4 regions of the Mesorhizobium sp. LSJC285A00 genome follow, and region 1 is predicted to be linked to each of the others. Evidence: predicted binding sites of a transcription regulator. Region 1 holds the regulator's gene; each other region holds the start of a gene.
The links. The regulator PhoB, encoded in region 1, activates phosphate uptake and scavenging genes when phosphate is short. The targets are predictions, from matches to a motif close to TGTCATNNANCTGTCAT.

Region 1 (4,689 bases):
CTCGGCGCCTCCAAGATGCAGATGGTGTTCCATCACATCCTGCCGCTTGCCGCCCCAGGCATCCTTACCGGCACCATCATCGGCCTGGCGCGTGCGCTCGGCGAGACAGCACCGCTGCTCTTGATCGGCATGGTCGCTTTCGTCGCCGATTATCCGACGACGCCTTTCGATCCGGCGACCGCGCTGCCGGTTCAGATCTATATGTGGGCAAACGAGGCTGAGCGCGCTTTTGTCGAGCGCATGTCCGGCGCCATCATCATCCTGCTCGTCTTCCTCATGGCCATGAACATCACCGCGATCGTGCTCCGGCGCCGCTTCGAGCGGCGCTGGTAGAAAAAAGGCAATTTGGTATGAACATCATGACCGAACAGTCCCTTGAGAATGCAGTGGGCGACAAAATGAACGCCAAGTCGAACGAAGTCATCAAGATGCGCGGCGACAAGGTCGGCGTCTTCTACGGCGAGAAGCAGGCGTTGTTCGACGTCAATCTCGACGTCCGCCAGAACCAGGTGACGGCGCTGATCGGCCCGTCCGGCTGCGGCAAGTCGACCTTCCTGCGCTGCCTCAACCGCATGAACGACACCATCGATTCGGCGCGGGTGACCGGCAAGATCACGCTCGATGAAGACGACATCTACGACAAGAACATCGATGTCGTCGAACTGCGCGCCCGCGTCGGCATGGTGTTCCAGAAACCCAACCCGTTCCCGAAGTCGATCTACGAGAACGTCGCCTACGGCCCGCGCATCCATGGGCTGGCCAAGCGCAAGTCCGACATGGACCAGATCGTCGAGCAGAGCCTGAAGAAGGCGGCGATCTGGAACGAGGTCAAGGACCGCCTGCAGGAGCCCGGCACCGGCCTGTCCGGCGGCCAGCAGCAGCGCCTGTGCATCGCGCGCGCCATCGCCGTGTCGCCGGAGGTGATCCTGATGGACGAGCCCTGCTCGGCGCTCGATCCGATCGCCACCGCCCGTGTCGAGGAGCTGATCGACGAACTGCGCCAGAACTACACGATCGTCATCGTCACCCACTCGATGCAGCAGGCGGCGCGCGTGTCGCAGCGCACGGCGATGTTCCATCTCGGCTATCTCGTCGAGGAGGGCGCCACCGACAAGATGTTCACCAACCCCGACGACAAGCGCACCCAGGACTACATTACCGGCCGCTTCGGCTGAGCCGTCCGGCGGGTGAATTTTCAGGCACGAGGACCAAGATCATGGGTGAACATACCGTCGCCTCCTTCGATGAAGAGCTCGGGCAGATCAGCAAGCTGATCCGCGACATGGGCGATCTGGCAGGCTCGATGGTCAGCGGCTCGACCAGGGCGCTGCTCAATTCGGACAATGCGCTGGCACAGCGTGTCGTTTCCGACGACGCCATCATGGATGCGCGCCAGCGCGAACTGGACGACCGCGCCATCACGCTGATCGCCAAGCGCCAGCCGATGGCCAACGATCTGCGCGCCGTGGTCGGCTCGATCCGCATGGCCGGCGACCTCGAGCGCATCGGCGATCTCGCCAAGAACATCGCCAAACGCGTCGGCACCGTGGGCTTGAGCGTCACGCCGCGCGACCTCTCGCACTCCATCGATGCCATGGCGCAACTGGTGCTGATCCAGGTGCAAGGCGTCGTCGAGGAATATGCCGCCACCGATGCGGCAGCTCTTGCAAAACTCAGGAATGACGACGAGCGCATCGACGTCAAATACACGTCCGTGTTTCGTGAGCTCTTGACCTACATGATGGAAGACCCTCGCAACATCACCGCCTGCACGCATCTCTTGTTCTGCGCCAAGAATCTTGAGCGCATCGGCGATCATGTCACCAACATCGCCGAAAATGCGTATTATGTGCTGACCGGCCAGCAATTGCCCGCCAATCGTCCGAAGCAGGACGAGACGGCGATGGCCACGCCGGCCTGATGAGGGTGAACTGCCTATGATCGCGCCACGCATCATGGTCGTGGAGGACGAGGAGCCGCTAGGCGTGCTCCTCCGCTACAACCTCGAATCCGAAGGCTATCACGTCGAGGTGGTGACACGCGGCGACGAGGCCGAGATCCGCCTGCAGGAAAACGTGCCCGATCTCCTGGTGCTCGACTGGATGGTGCCCGCTGTTTCCGGCATCGAGCTCTGTCGGCGGCTTAGAGTGCGGCCCGAAACCGAGCGGCTGCCGATCATCATGCTGACCGCGCGCGGTGAGGAAAGCGATCGCGTGCGCGGCCTGTCCACCGGTGCCGACGACTATCTGGTCAAGCCATTCTCGACGCCGGAGTTCATGGCGCGCGTGAAAGCGCTGCTGCGCCGGGCCAAGCCGGAAGTGCTGTCCAGCGTGCTCAAGGTCGGCGACATCGTGCTCGATCGAGAATCGCACCGGGTCTACCGCAAGAAGAGCGAGATCAGGCTCGGACCGACCGAGTTCCGGCTGCTCGAATTCATGATGCGCCATCCCGGCCGCGTGTTCTCGCGCAGCCAGCTGCTCGACAATGTCTGGGGCGAGACGATCTATATTGACGAGCGAACCGTCGACGTGCATGTCGGGCGGCTGCGCAAGGCCGTCAACAACGGCCGCATGCCGGATGTCATCCGTACCATTCGCGGCGCCGGCTACGCTATCAGGGAAGACTAGGATGCTGCGCGTCGCGCCGTTGCCGGCCATTCAGGCGACATGCTTGCCGGATTTTGCCTGAATGCCCGGCGCGAAAATCTCCTGGTCGACGAAGCCGAGCGCGCGCATGGCACAGCCTTCGCGGATCAGCGGCAGCTCGTTGGGCTCGGTGTCGAAGGAGATCGATTTCGAGTGCTGGCCGCCGGCGGTCTGGGCGATCGCTTCGCGCAATGCCGGTTCGATCAGGTCGAAGGCGGCAGCGCTGACGCCGACCATGGCGACGGGTGCCGGATCGATCAGAGCAAACAGGCTGCCGAGGCCGAAGCCGAGCGCCTCACCGGCCCTGCGATAGGCTTCGCGCTCCGGGCCATCGGTTTCGCGGGCGCGCGCGGCGAGTGCGCGCATATCAGCGTCGCCGATATCGACCGGCTCGGCATCTTCGCTCATCATTCTGGCGCTGCGCCAGATGGCGTAGTTTCCGGCATAGGCCTCGACGCAGCCGCGCCGCCCGCAGCGGCAGAGCGCGCCGCCCGGACGGTGGATCATGTGGCCGAACTCGCCGCCCGAGGAATGGGTGCCGGTGAACAGTTCGCCTTTCAGCACCAGTCCCATGCCGATGCCGTGCGACAAGAGGATGGCGATAAAATTGTCGCGGTAGCGCTCGGGCTGGCGCCATTGCAGCGCCACCGCCATCATATTGCAGTCGTTCTCCATGGTGGCCGGAATGCCGAATTCCGCTTCCAACATGTCGGCGAAGGCAATGTCGGTCAGTGGCGTGATTGGCGACCACAGCATGGCCCGCGCCTGCGAATCGGTGATGCCCTGGATGCCCATGGCAATGCGGGCGATGCTCTGGACGTCCAGGTCCGGGTCCTCGAGACGCCGCCGGACGATTGCTACGCATTCGCCGATCAGTTCGTCGCGCGGCATGGTCAGCGTGTCGAGCCGGCGCTGTTCTTCCGCGACCACCTGGCCGGCATAGTCGATGACGGTGACGGAGAGGAAGTTCAGCGACAGCACCACGGTCATCACCGCCGCCGCTTCCGGATTGAGGCCAAGGCCGACCTGCGGCCGGCCGCGTTTCAGCGAGCCGGTCTCGCCAGGCTTGCCTTCAATCAGGATGCCTTCTTGAATCAGATCAGACGAGATTGCCGATATGGTCGAATGGCTGAGGCCGGTGGTCGCCGCAATCTCGGTCCGCGACGGCTGGCCGGCCCGGCGCACGGCCGAAATCACCATCGCGCGGTTGCGACGGCGCAGATCGTCGTGGCGGATTCCAACCGACATTTGTTTCCTCCCGGCCTCCTCGCGCCTCATGATAGTGAAGGCGTTCGACGGCACCAGCCAAATATTGGCAGACGCCGGCAGCCCTGTCATTGTTTATTGCGGAGCTCGAAAAAATTCGGCAAGGCCATCAGAAACCATCAGAATCGATGTTGACAGCGCTTTATCATTGAACCAGTATTTTTTCGAGGCTCGAAAAAATGGAGCCTCTGTGTGCAGGCCTTCGGGCCGGTTTTGTCGCGCCGTGCGCGGCGCAGGGAGGGTTATAATGAACAGATTTGCAGCCGCCATGCTGGCGGGCGTCGCCATGTCGCTGGCGCTGGTCTCGGTCGCGCAGGCGAAGGACAAGGTCATCGGCGTGTCGTGGTCGAACTTCCAGGAAGAGCGCTGGAAGACCGACGAGGCGGCGATGAAAACGGCGATCGAGGCTGCCGGCGACAAGTACATTTCCGCCGACGCGCAGTCCAATCCCGGCAAGCAGCTGACCGACGTCGAAAGCCTGATCTCGCAGGGCGCCAACTCGCTGATCATCCTGGCGCAGGACGCCTCGGCCATCGGCCCGGCGGTGCAGAAGGCGCTGGACGAAGGCATTCCGGTCGTCGGCTATGACCGCCTGATCGAGAACAAGGACGTCTTCTACCTGACCTTCGACAACAAGGAAGTCGGCCGCATGCAGGCCCGCGAAGTGTTCAAGGCGAAGCCCGAAGGCAACTATGTCTTCATCAAGGGCTCTGGCTCGGATCCGAATGCCGATTTCCTGTTCTCGGGCTCGATGGAAGTGCTCAAGGAAGCCATCGAC
Region 2 (4,689 bases), on a different contig from region 1:
TCGCCTTCCTGCGCCTGCGCATAGGTGACGCAGTCCTTTTGCGAGTCGAGGTCGGTGTAGACGCTTGATATGCCGTCGGCATGGGCGGTTTGGGATAGGGCGGCGAGGGCGAATGGAACAAGCAGCAGGGTTCGCATGCGGACGTCTCCCGTGAAGTTCGCCCCAGCCTATCGCCAAATCTGCGGCCGGCCTAGCGTGCCAATCTCAACGTTGGCGCCGCCCAAATCGCCCTGCCGGGCAATTCTCCCCCTGAACGGGAGAAAGTGGCCGGCTGCGCCGCTGGCGACAACCTTGCAACGCTGGCAATTGGCGAAATCGTGATGAGAGCGTTCCTCGCCCCATTTCCGGGAAAGGATGCCGGCAGGTGAGGGGCGGCGCCAACGTTCGAAATGTTATTTCTTCAAGCTCGCCTCGATCAGCAGGTCGGCGTTGTGGGCGACCGCTGCCGCCGGGCCTCCGAGGCCGAAGAGCTGGCCACTGATATAGGCGCCTTCGATCAACAGCAGCAGGCCGTCGCCGAGCGTGTCAGGGTCTTTAGCGCCCATCGCTGCGGCCATCGCGCGCAGGCGGTGGCGCAACTCCTGCTTGTTGGCCTCGCTGACGACGCGCGCCGGATGGCCATGTTCGGGATATTCCACCGCCGCGTTGGTCATGCCGCAGCCGCGATAGTCCGGCCTTTGCGTGCGCTTGCCGACGCGAGTCAGGAAAGCCCTGAGCTGTGCCCGTGGGTCGCCGGGATGGGCAGCCACGGCTTCGTCGAAACGCTCCCAATACTCACGGTCATATTGCCTGAGATAGGAAGCGGCGAGCTCGTCCTTGGAGGGAAAGCTGCGGTAGAGGCTGGGCTTGGTGACGCCGGCGCGCTTGACGATCTCGTCGACGCCGATCGCCCGGATGCCGCGGCGGTAGAACAGGTCGTACGCCACGTCGAGGATTTTCTTGGCAGCCTTGGGCGGTGCGGCTGCATGACCGTCTTTGATGGTCAGTTCAATATTTTTGTCCGTTGGCATGGTATGACTCGATTGACGTGTTACCGATCGGTACGTATACATGTCCTCACCCTGCAACGTACCGGTCAGTAACATGATAGCTCAATCCCGTCCCTTTGGCCAGCGCTACGCTTTCGTCGTGGTTGGCGTCATCTTCCTTTGCCTGTTGATCGCGGCCGGGCTTCGTTCCGCACCCTCGGTGATGATGCTGCCGTTGGATAAAAGCTTCGGCTGGGGGCGCGATACGGTTTCGATTGCCGCTGCGATCGGCATCTTCCTTTACGGCCTGACCGGGCCGTTTGCCGCCGCATTGATGGAGCGTATCGGCTTGCGCCGCACGCTGCTTGCCTCGCTTGTGATCATGTCGGGCTCGACCGCGCTCAGCCTACTGATGACCGAGCCCTGGCACCTGTTCCTCACCTGGGGCGTGTTTTCCGGCATCGGCTCCGGCGCGGTCGCCACCGTGCTCGGCGCCACCATCGTCAACCGCTGGTTCAAGACCAATCGCGGCTTGGTGATGGGGCTGATGTCTGCCTCCAGCGCCACCGGCCTGTTGGTGTTCCTGCCGCTGCTGGCATCGCTCGCCCAGTCGGGTGGCTGGCAGCCCGTCGCTACCGCCGTCTCGATCGCCACCGCCTGTCTTCTGCCGCTGGTCTGGCTGTTGGTTCCGGAGCGTCCAGCTTCGATCGGCATGGTGCGCTATGGCGCCGGGGCCGATGACGTGCCGCCGGTATCGCCGGCATCGCAAGGCAATTTCCTGGCGCATACACTCAACACGCTGCGCCGCGCCGCCGGCACCCGCGTCTTCTGGTATCTGTTCGCCACCTTCTTCATCTGCGGCTTCACCACCAACGGGCTGGTCGGCACGCATCTGATCTCCTTCTGCGGCGACATGGGCATCCCCGAGGTACAGGCCGCGGGCCTGCTGTCGCTTATGGGCATTTTCGACCTGATCGGGACGACGCTCTCGGGCTGGCTCACCGACCGTTTCGACCCGCGCAAGCTGCTCGGCGTCTACTACGGCATTCGCGGCCTGGCGCTGATCTATCTGCCCTATTCCGGCTTCTCGGCGACCAGCCTGATCATCTTCGCCGTGCTCTACGGTCTCGACTGGATCGCCACCGTGCCGCCGACGCTCAGGCTCGCCAACGAGGCCTTCGGTGACCGCAGCGGCCCGATCGTGTTCGGCTGGATCGTAGCCGGCCACCAAGTCGGCGCCGCCACCGCCGCCGCCTTCGGCGGCACCATGCGCGAACTGCAGGGCAATTACGAACTGGCTTTCCTGATCGCCGGCATGACGGCGAGCGTGGCTGCGTGTCTGTCGCTGCTGATCAATACGAGCAGGCCGGCTTTCGATCCGGAGCCGCAAGCGGCGTAAGGCGCGGTACTAATCTCCCCCCTCAGGGGGGAGATGGCCGCGAAGCGGCCAGAGGGGGTCCGTGCGACCGGACTCAGCCTCTTGCGCATAGGAGGTCGGCGCTCCAAGCGAGGCGACCCCCTTCTGTCGCCTTCGGCGACATCTCCCCCCTCAAGGGCGGAGATCACCTGTCGATTGTTATCAAAGTTTCATCTTCCCGAGATGTGGCTGAAACATTGAAGCTGGAGCTTGCTGGCACCGTTCGAAGCCATCAGGAGACAGCCATGAACAAGATCTCGTTGACCCGCCGCGCTTTCGTCACCTCTGCCAGCGCCGCCGGTCTGCTCGGCGCATCGGGGCTCGCTTTGCCCTATTATTCGCGCGCCAGCCAGCGCCCGGCCTTCACCCATGGCGTCCAGTCCGGCGATGTCGATGCCTCGAGCGGCATGGTGTGGACGCGCACCGACCGGCCTTCGCGCGTCACGTTCGAAGTGTCGTCGACGGAAAACTTCGCCAATGCGACGCGGCTGGCGCCGCTCGATACCTCGCCGGCCAGCGACTTCACAGTCAAGCGCCTGCTTACCGACCTCGCCTCCGACCAGGATATCTTCTACCGGATGACTGCCGCCGACCTGTCGGATATCAACGCCGTTTCCGAACCGATCGTCGGCCGTTTCCGCACAGCACCCGCCTCGAAGCGCGACATAAAATTCGCCTGGTCGGGCGACACGGCCGGCCAGGGCTGGGGAATCGATGAGACCGGCATGAAAACCTACGCCACCATCGCCAGGCACACGCCGGATTTCTTCCTGCATTCCGGCGACACCATCTATGCCGATGGCGCCATGAAGGACGAGGTAGACCTGCCTGGCGGCGGCAAGTGGAAAAACGTCGTCCTGATCGACGGCAAGCGCAAGGTGGCCGAGACGCTGGATGAGTACCGCGACCAGTGGAAATACAACATGATGGACAAAAACGTTCTGGCCTTGAGCGCCATCTGCCCGACCTTCTACCAGTGGGACGATCACGAGGTGCTGAACAACTGGTCGGATTCGAAGAATCTCGGCGCCGACAGCCGCTACACCGAAAAATCCATCCATGTGCTCGCGGCGCGTGCGGCGCGCGCCTTCCATGAGATGACGACGATCCGCTACGAGCCGTCCGAGCCCGGCCGCGTCTACCGCAAGATCGCGCATGGGCCGCTGCTCGACGTGTTCTTCCTCGATATGCGCTCCTATCGCGGCCCGAACGGCCCCGACATGCAGGAGGACATGACGCCGCAGTCACGCATGCTGGGCGAACAGCAGACGAAATGGCTGAAGCGCGAGCTGACGAATTCCAGGGCGACCTGGAAGATCATTGCCGCCGACATGCCGCTCGGCCTCGTCGTCTGGGACGACGGCGCCAAGAAGGTCGGCGCGGAAGCCATCAGCAATGGCGACAATGGCCTGCCCAAAGGCCGCGAGCTCGAGATCGCCGACCTGTTGCGCTACATCAAGAGTGCCGGCATCACCAACACGGTCTGGTTGACCGCCGATGTCCACTACACGGCGGCGCACTATTACAACCCCGACAAGGCGCGGTTCCAGGATTTCAATCCTTTCTGGGAATTCGTCTCGGGCCCGATCCACGCCGGTACCTTCGGTCCCAATGATTTCGACATGACCTTCGGCCCGGAGCTGAAATTCATCAAGGCGCCGACCACCGAACAGGGCCAGAACCTGCCACCCTCGGCCGGCCTGCAGTTCTTTGGCCTGGTGGACATTTCAGGGGCGACAGAGCAGCTGACCGTGCGGCTGATGGATCGCGACGACATCGAGCTTTACAAGGTGACGCTCGATCCGGTGCGGTCGGCGTAAGCCTTTGGGTCGGTGCGAAGCATCGCTATGCCTGGAAGGGGCAGCCGTCAGTCCGGGTAGCAAACCGTCGGAATCTTCGGCCACACCGCGCTGTCGCAGCCTGCAACCTGCTGCCTCTGCTTGAAAGAGGCGCTGACCGGGCCGGTGACCACGGGGTCGACGCCATCAGGGGCGTCGGCAAACATCTGCTCGGCCGTCCGGTCGGACGACGAAGCCGGATTGGCTTCCTTCACCGTGGCGGCCGATTGAGCGGCATTGGCCGCCAGCACGGCAGCGAATGCGACCGAAGCGATGAGGGGCCAAAATCGGTTGAGTTTGTCGGTCATCAATTTCGAACTACCCGGGCCCAGAAAGGTTCCCGCCTTGGTTAACAAAACCATCTCACACCGAGATGCTTAAGATTTGATGAGTATTTGGTGGTGCGCCTCCTCTTTCGCAATTGCGAAAAACCCTGTATGAGCCGCGCAACTGAAAGAGGCGGCGC
Region 3 (4,689 bases), on a different contig from region 1:
ACCGCAGGAAAGATGAGGCCAGCAGAATGACCGGCGACCCACTGCTGCGCGTCTCCGAACTGTCCAAATTCTACGGCTCGCGCGTCGGCTGCGAGAATGTCACCTTCGACCTGTGGCCGGGTGAGGTTCTGGCCGTCGTCGGCGAATCCGGCTCCGGCAAGACGACGCTGCTCAACTGCCTGTCGACGCGGCTGCTACCATCTTCTGGCACCGCCAGCTACCGCATGCGCGACGGCCAGTTCCGCGAACTCTACCGTATGAGCGAGGCCGAGTGCCGCTTCCTGATGCGCACCGACTGGGGCTTTGTTCATCAGAACCCCGCCGACGGCTTGCGCATGACGGTGTCTGCCGGCGCCAATGTCGGCGAGCGGCTAATGGCGGTCGGTGACCGCCATTACGGCAAGATCCGCGCCACTGCCGTCGACTGGCTGTCGCGCGTCGAGATCGACGAGGACCGCATCGACGACGAGCCGCGCGCCTTTTCCGGCGGCATGCGCCAGCGCCTGCAAATCGCCCGCAACCTCGTCACCGGACCGAGGCTGGTGTTCATGGACGAGCCGACCGGCGGCCTCGACGTCTCGGTGCAGGCGCGCCTGCTCGATTTGCTGCGCGGGTTGGTCACCGATCTCGGCCTGGCGGCCATCGTCGTCACCCACGATCTCGCCGTCGCCCGGCTTCTGTCGCAGCGTATGATGGTGATGAAAGACGGCCGTGTCGTCGAAAGCGGCCTGACGGATCGCGTGCTCGACGATCCCCGCGCGCCTTACACGCAATTGCTTGTTTCCTCGATTCTACAGGTGTGAAGATGGCGCCAAGGCACCCCCCTCTGGCCTGCCGGCCATCTCCCCCTCAAGGGGGGAGATCAGCAGCTTTTATGTCCCGCCCCTTCTACGATGCAGAAGAATGGCGAAGTCGAACGCGACAGCCAATCTCCCCCCTTGAGGGGGAGATGCCTGGCAAGGCAGAGGGGGGTGTTGGCCCGCGGACGAACAACGATTGGAGAACCTTCTGATGCCGACGCCCCTCGTTGTTTCCGGCGTCGCCAAAAGCTTCACCATGCATCTGCGCGACGGCATCAGATTGCCGGTTGTCGCCGGCGTCTCATTCTCGATCCGGGCCGGTGAATGCGCCGTGCTCGGCGGGCCTTCCGGCGCCGGCAAAAGCTCGATCCTGAAAATGCTCTATGGCAATTATGCCGTCGATGAAGGCCAGATCATCGTTCAGCATGAGGGCGGCCTGATCGATCTCGCCATCGCCAGCCCGCGCACGGTGCTTTCCGTGCGCCGCCAGACGATCGGCTATGTCAGCCAGTTCCTGCGCACCGTGCCGCGCGTCTCCGCGCTCGACGTGGTCGCCGAGCCGCTGGTCGAACGCGGCGAGGACCGCGAGAGCGCGCGGAAAAAAGCACGCACCTTGCTGGGGCAGCTCAATTTGCCGGAAAAGCTCTGGGCGCTGCCGCCGGCGACTTTCTCGGGCGGTGAGCAGCAGCGCGTCAATATCGCGCGCGGCTTCATCACCGAGCATCCGGTCTTGCTGCTCGACGAGCCGACAGCTTCGCTCGATTCGAAAAACCGCGACGTTGTGGTTGCGTTGATCGCCGCCAAGAAGGCCGGCGGTGTCGCCTTGCTCGGCATCTTCCATGACCCGGATGTGCGTGACGCCGTCGCCGATCGCATCATCGACGTGACCTCTTTCGCCGCCGGAAAAATCGCTGCATGAGCAGGAAACTATCGGAAGCGCCGTTGGTCCACGCCACGGCGCAGGTCGAGAACTCGACATTGGGGCGCTGGACAGAGATCGCCGACCGCAGCCGCGTGTCCGAAAGCATCCTCGGCGACTATTCCTACATCATGCAGGACTGCGTCGTCTGGTGCGCGACCATCGGCAAGTTCTCCAACATAGCCGCCGCCGTGCGCATCAACGCCACAAACCACCCGACCTGGCGGCCGACGCTGCATCACTTCACCTATCGCGCCTCCGACTATTGGGACGACGCCGAGCACGAAACAGAATTCTTCGCCCAGCGCCGCGCCAAACGCGTCTCCATCGGCCACGACACCTGGCTCGGCCACGGCTCGACCATCCTGCCCGGCGTCACCGTCGGCGATGGTGCTGCCGTAGGCGCCGGCGCTGTGGTGTCGAAGGATGTCGCGCCCTACACCATCGTTGGCGGGGTGCCAGCCAAGCCGATCCGCGAGCGTTTCGATCGCCGCACGGCCGAACGCTACCAGGCGCTCGCCTGGTGGGACTGGGACCACGCCAGGCTGCGCGCCGCGCTCGACGATTTTCGCGTACTCGAGGCAGACGCGTTCCTCGAGAAATACGGCGCCTGATCGGGTGCGATCACCCCCACTTGCCGCACGGCTGTGGAGCGTAACAAAACTGACATCGTGATGACATGGCAGGTTCATGTCGCTGCGCTAGGCGAGAACCAGACGATCAATTCAGGTCTGGAACTCTTCGATGTTATCGACCCCTGCCACGCTCGAAATCCGCGGCGTCTCGCGCCGATTTGGCAAGAACACCGCTGTCAGCGCCATCGACCTGTCGATCCCGCAGGGCCAGATGGTCGGCATCATCGGTCGTTCCGGCGCCGGCAAATCCACCCTCCTTCGCATGATCAACCGTCTCATCGACCCCAGCCAGGGATCGATTTTTTTTGACGGTGCCGAGGTCTCGCGGCTGCGTGGCTCGCCGCTGCGACGCTGGCAGCGCGACTGCGCCATGATCTTCCAGCAGTTCAACCTGGTGCCGCGCCTCGATGTGCTAACCAATGTGCTGCTCGGCCGTCTCAATCATCGCTCGACCTTTTCCAACCTGCTCGGCATGTTTACCCGCGCCGAATGCGCTGAGGCGATTGCAGCACTCGAGCGCCTCGACATCGCCCGCACCGCACTGCAGCCAGCCGGCACGCTGTCTGGCGGCCAGCAGCAGCGCGTCGCCATTGCCCGCGCCATGATGCAGCAGCCCAAGGTGCTGCTCGCCGATGAGCCGATCGCTTCGCTCGACCCGCTCAACGCCAAGGTGGTGATGGACTCGCTGCAGGACATCAACCTGCGCGAAGGCATCACCGTCGTCACCAATCTGCACACGCTGGACACCGCCCGCACCTATTGCAACCGCATCATCGGCATGGCTGCCGGCAAGATCGTCTTCGACGGTCCGCCGGAAGCGCTCAACCGCGAGGCCGTGCGCCTGGTCTATGGCGCCGACGGCAACGGCGTCGATATCTCCGAGGCCATCACCTCGACCAGCATCGCCTACAAGCAAAAGATCGCCGCATCCGCCAGCCCGCTCGAGCCCGCATTCCCCGGGTACTGATCCATGATCCCGAAAAGTGGATACCGGTTTTCGGAAAAGATCATGGACGAAAACTGAGCCGCACTGGATCGACCGCCCGCGTCAAGGGCACTTGCAAAAATCAAGAACGCTGCCGGCGCGGGGCCGGAACTTACAGGAGAGACATCAAATGTTCAGGAAGATGGTATTCGGCGCCGTTTCGGCTCTCGCCATGGCAACCAGCGCCGCGCATGCGGCCGACCTCAAGGAATTCCGCGTCGGCATCCTCGGCGGAGAGAACGAAACCGACCGCCTGCGCAACTATCAGTGCCTGGCCGATCACCTGAAGACCGAATTCGGCTTCGAAAAGGTCTCGCTGTTCCCCGCCGCCGACTATGACGGCGTCATCCAGGGCCTGCTCGGCGGCACGCTCGACTTCGCCGAACTCGGCGCTTCCGGCTACGCCAGCGTCTACATCAAGGACCCGAAGGCGGTCACCCCGATCCTCACCACCCAGCAGACCGACGGCGCCACCGGCTATTATTCCATCGGCCTGGCGCTGAAGTCTTCGGGCATTACCGACATCAAGTCGGCCAAGGGCAAGAAGCTCGGCTACGCCGATCCGGACTCGACCTCGGGCTACCTGATCCCGCTGACCCAGATCCCGAAGGACACCGGCGCCTCGAACGACGCCTACTTCGCCTCGACCCAGTTCAATGGCGGCCATGAAAACAACATCCTCGCCGTTCGCGACGGCAAGGTCGACGTTGCGGTTGACGATTCCTCCGGCATCGGCGACTTCAAGAACGGCTACACCTCCGGCACCTTCCACAAGGTCACCGCCAAGGGCGCCGTCGACCCCAACGACTTCGTCGAAGTCTGGCGCTCGGGCCTGATCCCGAACGGCCCGCTGGTCGTGCGCACCGCGCTCGGCGACGACATGACCGCCAAGCTTGCCGCCTTCTTCACCGACCTGCCGAAGAAGGACAAGGCCTGTTTCGAAGGCGTCGAAGGCGGCGACTTCACCGGCTACGTCCCGGTCAAGCCTGACTTCTACAACGTCATCGTCGAAGCCCGTAAGGCAGCCATCGGCGGCTGACGGCAAAATCAGAAAGGGCGACGTGAAAAACGCCGCCCTTTTTGCATGTCCCGATCATGACCATCTCAGCAACAGCCCGCTCCAACGCGACCCTGCAGGTAGCCAACGCTTGGCAGCGCCAGATATCGTTGCGGCGGCTTTATACCATCCTCGGCATCGGCCTGCTGCTGGCGGCGACGCTGTCGAGCATGTGGTTCGCCGACGAGGCCAATGCCGGTCACTTCTGGGACCGGCTGCCGCATATATTCGACTTCCTCAGCTGGCTGATCCCGAAGGACTGGAACGACGTCTGGCGGGCGCTGTTCGACATC
Region 4 (4,689 bases), on a different contig from region 1:
ATCTCGCCTTTCGCCACCTGCTTCAGGAAATTGGCGGCGCTTTCGACACCGATCTCATAGTGGTGCATGACGCCAAGCGGGTAGTTGGTCATTTCCATGTGCAGCCGGGCAAGGTTTCGCCAGGTGCCGCCAACGGCGTAAAAGGGCCGTCCCGGCCCGCCCTTCAACAATTTGGCGCGCGCCAGTTCGTCGCGGGTGATCTTTGCCGCCTGGGCGAGCGAATTCCTGGCCATGTCCTGCAGCCGCAGGCCACCCAGCGGCAGCGTGATGCCGTCGCCGATCGCCTCGCCATTGATGTCGATAAGCTCCAGGCTGCCGCCGCCAAGATCGCCGGCAATGCCATTGGCGGGGTGGAAGCCCGAAATGACGCCAAGCGCCGAATAATGCGCCTCCTGCCGGCCAGTGAGCACGCGGATCTCGGTCTTGAGCACATCCTGGGCCCGGTGGATGAAATCGGGGCCGTTGATCGCTTCGCGGGCCGCGGCCGTTGCCAGCACAAACATGTGCTCCGCACCCGCCTGGTCGGAGAGCGCGCGGAAACGGCGGAACTCCTCCATCGAGCGCGTCACCGCCTCGGGATCGAGCTTGCCGGTCGAAACGATGCCGCGGCCGAGACCGGCCAGCATCTTTTCGTTAAACAGCAAGGTCGGCGAGCGCGCCAGCCCTTCATAGACGACAAGGCGGATCGAGTTCGAGCCGATGTCGATGATGGACAGCGGCCGGCGATCCTGCAGCCGGCCTTGGGACGTTGAAATCATCAGCCGGTGTTCTTCTTGCGACGCTTGAACTGCGCGATGCGCTTGGGCGCATGCGACTTCAGCGCGTCACCCCGTCCCGACAGGCTCGGATTGGTCATGAAATATTCCTGCGCGTTGAACGGTTCCTCACCCTCCTCCAGCACGACGCGCCGGGAGGTTCCGTCAGCCAATACGTCGAAACTTTGCTGGTTGTCCATGATGTTGCCCAGCATGATCTGGCCAAGGATCTGTTCATGCACCGTCGGATTGGTGATCGGCACCATGGTCTCGACGCGGCGGTCGAGATTGCGTGGCATCAAGTCGGCCGAGGCGATGTAGACGATCGCCTCGTCCGACGGCAGGCCATGGCCGTTGCCGAAGCAATAGATGCGGCTGTGTTCGAGGAAGCGGCCGACGATCGACTTGACCCTGATGTTTTCCGACAGGCCGGGCACCTGCGGCCGCAGGCAGCAGATGCCGCGCACGACGAGATCGATCTCGACGCCGGCACGGCTGGCGTCATAGAGCGCGTCGATGATGTTGGGATCGACGAGCGCGTTCATCTTCATCCAGATGCGCGCCGGACGGCCAGCCAGCGCGTAGGCGACCTCGTCGGCAATGTGCTTGAGGATACGGCTGCGCAGCGTAAACGGCGAGATGGCGATCCGCATCTCATCGGTCGGCTCGGCATAGCCGGTGATGAAGTTGAACAGCTGGGCGACATCGCGCGCGATCGTCGGATCGGTGGTGAAGAAGGACAGGTCGGTGTAGATGCGCGCGGTCACCGGATGGTAGTTGCCGGTGCCGAGATGGACATAGTTGCGCAGCTTGCCGTCCTCGCGCCGCACTACTAGCGACATTTTCGCATGGGTTTTGAGTTCGAGGAAGCCGAACACGACCTGGACGCCGGCGCGTTCGAGGTCGCGCGCCCAGCGGATGTTGGCTTCCTCGTCGAAGCGCGCCTTGAGCTCGACCAGGGCGGTTACCGACTTGCCGGCCTCGGCCGCGTCGACCAAGGCGCGCACGATCGGGCTGTCGTTGGAGGTGCGGTAGAGCGTCTGCTTGATCGCCACCACCTCGGGGTCGGCCATCGCCTGGCGCAGGAATTGGACCACCACGTCGAAGGACTCATAGGGGTGGTGGACGACGATGTCCTTCTCGCGGATGGCCGCGAAACAGTCGCCGCCATGCTCGCGGATGCGCTCGGGAAAGCGTGGATTGTAGGGGGTGAACTTCAGGTCGTCGCGTGGCACGGCGACGATCTCGGAAATCTGGCTGAGCGCCAGCGGGCCGGTCAGAACGCTGATGCGGCTCGAAGAGACGCCAAGCTCGCCGGCGACGAACTCGCGCAATTCGCCGGGCATCGACTTGTCGAATTCGATGCGGATGACCGAACCGCGGCGGCGCCGCTTCAGCGCCGTCTCGAACAGGCGCACGAGATCTTCCGACTCTTCCTCGACCTCGATATCGCTGTCCCGGATGATGCGGAAGGTGCCGGAACCCTTGACCTCATAGCCGGGGAACAGCTTCCCGATATAGAGGCCGACAGCCTCCTCCAGTGGAATGAAGCGAACGTGCTGCTTGCGGTCGGGCAGGCGGATGAAGCGCTTCAGCGCCACCGGCAGGCGCAGAAGCGCGCTCATCTCCTCGCCATTCTTGCGGTGGCGCAATTGCAGCGCCATCGAGAAGCCGAGATTGGGAATGAACGGAAACGGATGCGCCGGGTCGATCGACAGTGGAGTCAGGACCGGGAAGACCTGGTCCTGGAAATGGTCTTCCAGCCAGACTTTCTCATCCTTGGTCAGTGCATCGCGGGTGATGCTCTCAATGCCTTCCTTGTTGAGCAGCAGCATCAGCGCCGAAAGGCTGTTCTGCTGGTCCTCCTGCAGCCGCTCGACCTCGCGCAGCAATTGTTCCAGCTGCTGCTCCGGCGTGCGGCCGTCGGGGCTCTTGAGCGCAATGCCTTCGCGCACCTGGCCGGCAAGGCCGGCGACGCGGACCATGAAGAATTCGTCGAGATTGGCGGCTGAAATCGACAGGAAACGGACGCGTTCGAGCAGCGGATGGTGCTGGTTCTGGGATTCCTCGAGCACACGCCGGTTGAACTGCAGCCAGGAGAACTCACGGTTGACGAACCGATCGGGGTTGCCGCCCTCGGGGCTCGCCACCTCGACATTGATGAATTCGCTCTGCACCGGCTTCAGTTCGTTCATGGTTCCTGCTCTTCCCCCGCCAACCGTCCCTTGGAGCGCCGCTGGACGTGCCATGCCTCTAACACGCTTTTGTGGCGCATGACCCTTCGGCGAAAACCGTTCCGATTTCAGGGACATGCACTTAACCGGCTCAACGTATCCTCTGACAGGCTTTTGCGACAGTTTCATTTCATCGATCTTGCAAACAGGCCTGTTATGTTCCAGATGCTTTTCGACGAGATCAAGGAGACGACGATGGCAGGCGGTTCCATTCCCCATTTCCAGAACGATGCGGGCCATCCGGCAATCGACATCGGCGTCAAGGAATTCATGTGCACCGGCGCCAACCCGCCCTTCGACCACCCGCATGTGTTCCTCGACATGGGCGACGACAATGAAAAGGTCTGTCCCTACTGCTCGACGCTCTACCGCTATTCGGCGAAGCTGAGGGCGACGGAAACGCTGCCGGCTGGTTGCCTTTATATCGACCAGGCCGCCTGATCCTTCCGCGACAAGCCCGATGGAAGACATCAGGTCCCGGCAGGTCATAATCGCCGGGGCCGGCATCGCCGGGCTGACCGCTGCCCTTGCCTTCGCCGGACGGGGTTATCCGGTAAAGCTTATCGAACAGGCACAGCACCTCGAAGCGGCCGGCGCCGGCATCCAGCTTTCGCCCAACGCAACACGCATTCTTAGAAAACTCGGCGTGCTCGACCGACTGCTGCCCGCAGCGTTGCGGCCGGAAGCGGTCGTGCTTAAGGACGCCGGGACGCTGCGCGAACTGGCGCGGGTACAGCTCGGGCACGCCGCCGAAGCGCGCTGGCAGTCGCCTTATCTCGTTGCTCACCGCGCAGATCTGCAGGCAGCGCTGTTGGCGCAAATGGCTGAACGGCCGGAGATTGAGTTCATCACTGGCGCCCGCGTGACCGGCATCGTCAAAGACGCGCAATATGTCGCCGTGACCGCCGAAGTGGACGGCCGCGAGATCGAGGCACGCGGCAAACTGCTGGTCGGCGCCGACGGCGTCTGGTCGGCGGTCCGGGCGCAACTCGCAGGCGAGGACTTCGTCAAAAGCCGTTTTTCGGGCGAACTCGCCTGGCGGGCTACAATCGCAGCCGACGGTGCGGCCGGCGAAGCCTTTGTCGCGATCGGCGCCGCCGACTGCGTCACCACGTTCCTGCATCCAGGCTTCCACATGGTCGCCTATCCCGTCAGCAAAGGCCGGGCCTTCAATCTCGCCGCCTTCACCAAGGGCGAGCGCATGGCCGAAGGTTGGTCGGGCCATGCCGATCCCGCGATCCTCACGGCTGCCCTGCGCGGCACCGCGCCGGGCCTGACGAAGCTTGTGGCACTGGCCGGCCCATGGACGGCCTTTCCGATCCACACCGTCGAACAACAGCGGTGGACGAGCCCGCAGGGCATCGCGCTGATCGGCGACGCCGCGCACGCGATGACGCCGTTTGCGGCGCAAGGTGCCGCGATGGCGATCGAAGATGCCATCACGCTTGCCGACGCTATCGCCGATTTCCCTGGCGATCTGCCCAGAAGTTTTCGAATCTGGGAAAATCTTCGGCGGCCGCGTGTCGCCAAGGCCGCGCGTCGTGGGGCCGTAAACCGCCTCGCCTGGCATGCTGCCGGCCCGGTGGCGATCGCCCGCAATCTGTTCCTGGCCATGCGCTCGCCCGACAAGCTCGCCGCCGACCTCGACTGGCTCTATGGATGGCGAGCGGACACTCGGCAGTCTAGATCGTCGACGTAGC

Region 2: a site for PhoB is predicted at 2,543-2,559, ahead of X726_RS160940 (alkaline phosphatase). Genes of this name have one in related genera too.
Region 3: a site for PhoB is predicted at 2,373-2,389, ahead of phnC (phosphonate ABC transporter ATP-binding protein). Genes of this name have one in related genera too.
Region 4: a site for PhoB is predicted at 3,106-3,122, ahead of X726_RS147775 (RNA degradosome polyphosphate kinase). Genes of this name have one in related genera too.

What each region holds. Positions count from the first base shown of each region.
Region 1 is NZ_AYVK01000015.1:54,904-59,592, reverse strand. It holds gene pstA (phosphate ABC transporter permease PstA) at 1-333, shown strand, start outside; gene pstB (phosphate ABC transporter ATP-binding protein PstB) at 351-1,175, shown strand; gene phoU (phosphate signaling complex protein PhoU) at 1,217-1,921, shown strand; gene phoB (phosphate regulon transcriptional regulator PhoB) at 1,938-2,627, shown strand; gene X726_RS154045 (ROK family protein) at 2,658-3,893, opposite strand; gene xylF (D-xylose ABC transporter substrate-binding protein) at 4,159-4,689, shown strand, end outside.
Region 2 is NZ_AYVK01000006.1:40,035-44,723, forward strand. It holds gene X726_RS160955 (hypothetical protein) at 1-137, opposite strand, end outside; gene X726_RS160950 (TetR/AcrR family transcriptional regulator) at 393-1,010, opposite strand; gene X726_RS160945 (MFS transporter) at 1,084-2,367, shown strand; gene X726_RS160940 (alkaline phosphatase) at 2,631-4,205, shown strand; gene X726_RS160935 (hypothetical protein) at 4,253-4,531, opposite strand.
Region 3 is NZ_AYVK01000013.1:138,527-143,215, forward strand. It holds gene X726_RS155340 (alpha-D-ribose 1-methylphosphonate 5-phosphate C-P-lyase PhnJ) at 1-30, shown strand, start outside; gene phnK (phosphonate C-P lyase system protein PhnK) at 27-803, shown strand; gene phnL (phosphonate C-P lyase system protein PhnL) at 1,012-1,719, shown strand; gene X726_RS155325 (DapH/DapD/GlmU-related protein) at 1,716-2,333, shown strand; gene phnC (phosphonate ABC transporter ATP-binding protein) at 2,464-3,321, shown strand; gene phnD (phosphonate ABC transporter substrate-binding protein) at 3,470-4,378, shown strand; gene phnE (phosphonate ABC transporter, permease protein PhnE) at 4,435-4,689, shown strand, end outside.
Region 4 is NZ_AYVK01000027.1:77,564-82,252, reverse strand. It holds gene ppx (exopolyphosphatase) at 1-758, opposite strand, end outside; gene X726_RS147775 (RNA degradosome polyphosphate kinase) at 758-2,950, opposite strand; gene X726_RS147780 (zinc-finger domain-containing protein) at 3,185-3,430, shown strand; gene X726_RS147785 (FAD-dependent monooxygenase) at 3,450-4,688, shown strand.